Regions from separate parts of the Bacillus sp. FG16 genome, predicted to be linked through region 2. Evidence: a T-box and tRNA genes for the amino acid it is inferred to sense, from the RefSeq annotation. Region 2 holds a T-box; the other holds one or more tRNA genes.
What was found. The T-box of region 2 lies ahead of metG (methionine--tRNA ligase). A T-box ahead of a tRNA ligase gene usually reads a tRNA of that ligase, here a tRNA-Met.

Region 1 (3,285 bases), on a different contig from region 2:
CAACTGGAATCAACATTTCAATATCAATACTTCCTCTATCTAAACAATAAATATCAACATGCTCTACTTCGACACCAAAATCACGGAACGCTTGCATAATCTGCTCTTCCTGCACTTGATGATTTTCACGCTCTCGTTGTATCTCCTTAGCAAAATCCTCCATAACCTTTGATACACCTAATAGTTGCTCCGCAACTATTCTACGATTTTCCTTCATTTGTTTTCGTAATTTTTGTCCCTCATAGAAATGATCTAATTCACCCGCTACTAAATCTGTCACTTTTTTCCCTCTCACACAATGCTTGTCCCACTCACGAACTAATTTACGATTATGTTGCAGGGTTCCTTCTTCCGTTTCACTCATTATTTGTTTCATATAATCGTACGTTTTATCGAAATTCACTACCCAGCATTGATCCTTTTTAAAGCATGTTTGACATGTTTTCGCAGTAATTGTACTCAAAAACAAATCTGCTTCTGTCTCTTTATCTTCTTCCTCTACATACCCATATACAGAAAAGCTATTAGATAAAGCAGCAAATACATTTGCAAATTGATTGATTTTGTTTGCTGTAACATCACGCATCCTTCTTAAATATTGTTGTTGATCTTGCGAATGCTCTTGTGTACCTGGCATAAATTTAGCAATACGATCCAAAACAAGCTTTGGCGTTAATAAGAAGATCGCAATCGCTACACCTGACTCAATTAAAGTTGTTACAATATTCGTCTGCTTGTCTACATATAATGTAATTAAGCTTGTCCCTATTAATAACCCTAAACTAACACCTAAACGCTTCCCTTCTTTTAACAACCCACCAAGCAATCCAGAAAAAGCGAGAAGGCTAAGCTGAGACAAACTAGACACATTTGCTAAACTTAATATCAATCCTGTTACGACCCCCACTGTAGATCCTGTAGCAGCACCCGCAATAAATGCAAATACTAGTACTAAATACCTTGTAAAAATATGTTGAATAGAAGCATCATATACAAACCAATCTGTTGTACCCGTTAAAACAGATGCTAGTAATATAATCAAACAAACAATTTCTTCCGTCTCTAATGCCTGTTGTTTTCCTTTCCTTTCCACTAAAAGCGGGACACTTTGTAAAAATATCATAGTTAATACGAAACTAAGCCCAGCCTCAATGGTACTAACGAGTAAATCGTACATGGTGACAGTTTGTTGTGCAAAGTATACAACAACTAAGTGTGCGGTTAATGCGGAGATAAATACTTGAAATGGAACAAGTCCAACGGTTTTACGTGTAAATCTACTAAAGAAGATATTATAAATGAAGAAAGTAAAGATAGATGCAAAAGTAAAAAACAAATTATCTATCGAGACTGAAAGAGCTCCTCCCATTAGAGCTAAAAATGCTAACGGCATCTTATCCCGCTTCATAACATAAACAGCAGCAAAAAACGGAAGTGCAAAAGGTAAAATATTTGTTAATATATATGCTCGTCCCAAAAGAAAACCAATAACAACAATAATAAATCCCCATCTAAAGAAAACTTGCTCAAATTTCATTCGCAACTTACTCGTCCACTTTATTCCTCCAAGCTGACTCTCATTCATTGCCAATGCACTTGTATTCATAGTATTCCTTCCTGCTTTAGGCATATTTTTAACACCACCTGCATAGTTTAATTACTGTCATTATAAAAGATGATTGTTGGGATTTTTGTCAAAACAACAGTTTTCACTTTTATAATCGTTCGACTTTTTATTCGAAATAACTCTACAGATATACACAGTATGTAAGTTATTTTTGAATTTTTAATTAAATATTCAGAAAATATAGGGTGATTTTGTAGAAGTGTTGTATATCTTAATTTATTCAACAAAAAAAGATCATGCAAATTTGCATGATCTTTTTAGATGACCCGTACGGGATTCGAACCCGTGTTACCGCCGTGAAAGGGCGGTGTCTTAACCACTTGACCAACGGGCCGTTAAATTAAATATAGCGGCGGAGGGGATCGAACCCCCGACCTCACGGGTATGAACCGTACGCTCTAGCCAGCTGAGCTACACCGCCATGTCGTCTTATTTAACGGACAATTAGTATCTTACATCAGATATTATTTAAAGTCAACACATCTCAAAAAAAAATTTAAAAATATATTTTAACATATAAAAAAGCACCCTGAGCCATCACTCTGGGTACCTCTCTATATGTTAAAAACTAAACGGCCTTATTATCCGCGACGCGCGCCACGGCCACCACGTTTAGACTCTGTGTTACGCTTTAAAGAAGTTAAGCGATCTTCGCTATCCTTTAAGAAGCGTGCCATCTTTTGCTCAAATGTTTCTTTTGGAGCTCGGTCGTTACCGCCACCGCGATTATCTCTGTTGAAAGAGCGATTATTACGTTGTGGACGTCCAGAACGTTGTTGATCACCACCGCGTTGGTATTCACCGCGTGGACGATCTCCTTCTGTTTTTTCACGTTCTTTCGCTTTTTTGATAGATAAACCAATCTTTCCATCTTTTTCAACATTAATAACTTTTACTTCTACTTGGTCGCCCACTTTTAAGTGATCGTTAATATCTTTTACATAGTTATCAGCAACTTCACTAATATGAACAAGACCAGTTAAGCCTTCTGGCAGCTCCACAAAAGCCCCAAAATTTGTAATACCTGTTACTTTACCCTGTAACTTGCTGCCTACCTCGATTGACATAAAAAAAATGCTCCTCCTTAGTGGTTAAAAAGTCAAATTTTACTTTATTATATATAATCCTAAAATATAGTGTCAATAAGACATACTCTACTTAGAAACAGGAAAAATTATCTCCCCTTTACCAGAGAAGAAATAATCCCTTCTAGCAATCTTTAATACATACTCTTCATCATTTAACTTTTGAACTTCGTCTTTTAGACTTTTTTCTTTATTCGTTAATGAATCCAGTTCTTTTTTCATGTCCTTAACTTTTGCTTCTTTTGCTTTAATGGAACTGTTTTGTTGATAAAACGTTACACTAATGCTCGCAATAATTGTAAAAGTAAAGACAAGAAAAACCGCTAAACGGCGATAAAGTCGCTTCCTGTTCTCATCCGTTTGTATTATATGCTCTTTAACAGGATTTGGACTCTGCTTTTCGATTGTTCTTTGTCTCAGTTCCCTCATTTCCGAGGTCCCCCTAACTTCTTTTTTATACGCTCCCATAGTTGGAAGATATGCCCCTTCAATTTTGCTATATATTGCAGGAACCCTATATGTTTCACTATAAAAAGTTTAACACGATTAGGGAGAAGTTTCCATATGAGCGAA
Region 2 (3,285 bases):
GCAACGTATTTTGAGGTTCCCAATTTCGTTTAACAATCGACAATGTATTTCGAACTCTTTCACTTGAAAATGGTAAAAATGGTTCAAGGAGATTTGCAAAATTAGCAATAAGATAAACACAGTTATAAATCGTTTCTTCACATGAAACTGGATCATCTTCTCTTTGTTTCCACGGCTGCTTTTCATCAAAATATTTATTTGCAAAACGTACTGCATCAAATATTGTCTCTAACGCCACCTTAAATTTAGTTTGCTCAATCGCCTCTCCTACATTTTTATATAATCCTTCTACTTTATCTTTCAGCTCTATATTAATAGTCACCTTTGGTACAGTGCCATCATAATATTTTTCAATAAACTTTAATGTGCGGTTCACGAAGTTTCCATATGCTCCTAACAATTCACTATTATGACTGTAAATAAATTCACGCCATGAAAAATCAGTGTCACGATTTTCTGGTGCATTTACTGTTAAAAAGTAACGGATAGAATCTGGATTGTAACGTTCTAATATGTCAGGTACCCATACTGCCCAATTTTTACTTGTAGATAACTTTCTTTTCTCTACTGTTAAATACTCATTCGAAACGATATGACGCGGGATTGCTTCCTCTCCTATTCCAAGTAAAACCGCTGGCCAAATGATGGAGTGAAATGGAATATTATCCTTGCCGTGTACATAATATGTTTGCGCATCACTATTCCAAAACTCATGATCATCTTTTCCTGTTTCTTCAGCCCAATGTTTACTCGCTGAATAATATCCTGCCACTGCTTCTATCCATACGTAAATTTTCTTATCTTCATACCCTTTCACTGGAATTGGTACCCCGATTGGTAAATCTCTTGATACAGCCCTATCTTGTAACCCTTCCTTTACATATCTTTCCGTTAATTGAATTGCATTATCACGCCATGTTCCTTTTTCTTTTGCGATTTCTACAGCTTGTTTAATTTGCTCCTGAAATGTATGCAATGCAAAATAGAAATGCTCTGTTTCCTCTACAGATGGCGTACTACCACATAACTTACATTTCTTTTCTAACAAATCAAGAGGATCTAAAATAGCAGAACAAGCATCGCATTGATCTCCTCTTGCTGCTTCATGGCAATGTGGACATATTCCTTCTACATAACGATCCGGTAAAAACTGCGTACACGTTTCACAATACGCTTGTTCCACTGTTTTTTTATAAATATAGCCCTCTTCTAATAAACGTAAAAAAACTTTTTGAACAGTTTCATGATGATGCTCGCTATCGGTACGTGTATAGCAATCATACGTAAAACCGAGATCACGAAAACATCGCTGAAATTCTTCATGATACTTATTAGCAATTTCTTTCGCTGTCACACCTTCTTGTTTTGCTCTAATTGCAATCGGTGTTCCATTGCAGTCACTCCCTGAAACATACAGCACATTCTCACCTTTTGCCCTGTAATAACGCGCTAAAATATCTCCAGGTAATAAACTCGCAATATGGCCAAGGTGTAACGAACCATTTGCATACGGCCAAGCGCCTCCAATAAAAATACTCATCTTACATTCCTCCTTTAAAATATAAAAAGCCCCACCCCTATCTTAAAAAAGATAAGGGCGGGGCTGTATAAACAGTCGCGGTACCACCTTATTTCGCCAATTACTCACATAATTAGCCTTAACAAGTACGGAGCTCTATGCTCTTATACTGTGGTTTTGATAACGAGTACCAACTCTCGTCGCCGCCTACTATTATCATTTGATAAGTTCAGGACGAAGCTCAAAGGCCATTGTTCAAATGAATATTCTTGCTTCTTTTCAGCTACCGAAGCTCTCTGGAAAGAATATTTTCATTCTACTTTTCCTTTTCAACGCTTTTACGTATAACACGTATTTTACGACTAACTAACAGAAAAATCAAACTTTAAATCAAAAAAACAGGAAATCCCATCCTCCCGCCGAATACCTATACGTTCACAAAAGGAGTGATAACATTGAACCAAAAACAACTAAGCACTATAAATGAAAAAAGCTGGAATACAGCTGCTTATGAAACTTGGACGAATCGCCATGGGGCACCGGAGGATTATGCGAAAAAAATCATGGAAGATCCCACACGCGAAGTAGCACATTATTTACCTTACATACAATCTCCAAAAGGAAAATGTATTATTAATTTACTCGGCTCAAAAGGAAATAAAGCTGTTGCTCTCGCCATTTTAGGCTCTGACGTAACAGTTGTTGATATTTCAGCGAGTAATGCAAAATATGCAAATGAACTTGCAGATGCCGCAGGCGTTTCTATTCATTACATCGTTTCTGATGTACTAAATGTAAATCTCTCAAAATCATTTGATATCGTATTGCTGGAGCTTGGTGTACTTCATTACTTTCTAGATTTAAAACCACTTTTCACAAAAATCTCTCAACTACTAAAGCCTGGTGGTATACTTATCCTTCGCGATTACCATCCAATATACACAAAGCTATTAGGAGTAGATCACCCATCATTTCGAGCAAGCGGAAATTATTTCGATGAAGAATTGATTGAAGATGATGTTGCTTACAGTATTCTTCTTACAGAAGCGCAGAAAGAGTCTTTACCGAAAACAACCATCCGTCGCTGGACGTTAGGAGAAATTATTACAACGCTCGCGGAAGAACATTTTAAAATTGAAAAACTAGTTGAAGAACATGGATCTCATCAAAGATGGGTCTTCCCTTCTACTGCACCAGAAGGAATCGAAGAACGTATCCCTGGTCTATATACAATAATTGCGACAGCATGCAAAAAAGGATCCCTTCACGGATAGGATCCTTTTTGCATGCTCACGCATATAAGTTGAGGTTGGAGATTACCATAATTCTGTAGAATAGGACACAAGATATTTCAACATTTCGTCTCTGACTTACGTCGTCAAAAAGGGGTATGACCAACATAACGAAGAGTAATGTTTTAGTTGATATTGATAATCGTTATCAACTAATTAGAAGTATACATGATGTTATTTCAAATTTCAATAGCATTTCTAATATTTATTTATGAATTTTATGATATGCAAATGTATACATTTTAAGAACTTTTTCTAATACCAATCTGACCCCTTCCATTATCTGCTATAATTTTCATTGAACAGATTAATAACTTCATAATAATGTTTTTATTAATTTTGTTTTTAATATCTATAAATCATAATAAATAGTTTAAATGAGGGTAGGGGTAACGATGAAATATGTTAGTATTCGAAAAAAACTACTGTTCACACTCTTAAGCATTTCTTCTTTATTTAGCATTGCTCTTATTG

Region 1: it has a tRNA-Met gene. The T-box ahead of metG (methionine--tRNA ligase) is inferred to sense a tRNA for this amino acid. The anticodon was not compared.

The regions. Positions count from the first base shown of each region.
Region 1 is NZ_JBMDKC010000038.1:15,960-19,244, forward strand. It holds gene spoIIE (stage II sporulation protein E) at 1-1,630, opposite strand, end outside; tRNA gene ACODS7_RS15450 (tRNA-Glu) at 1,890-1,961, opposite strand; tRNA gene ACODS7_RS15455 (tRNA-Met) at 1,975-2,048, opposite strand; gene ACODS7_RS15460 (S1 domain-containing RNA-binding protein) at 2,209-2,694, opposite strand; gene divIC (cell division protein DivIC) at 2,782-3,141, opposite strand; gene yabQ (spore cortex biosynthesis protein YabQ) at 3,138-3,285, opposite strand, start outside.
Region 2 is NZ_JBMDKC010000040.1:31,491-34,775, reverse strand. It holds gene metG (methionine--tRNA ligase) at 1-1,540, opposite strand, end outside; T-box leader at 1,591-1,861, opposite strand; gene ACODS7_RS16070 (class I SAM-dependent methyltransferase) at 1,975-2,793, shown strand; gene ACODS7_RS16065 (methyl-accepting chemotaxis protein) at 3,207-3,285, shown strand, end outside.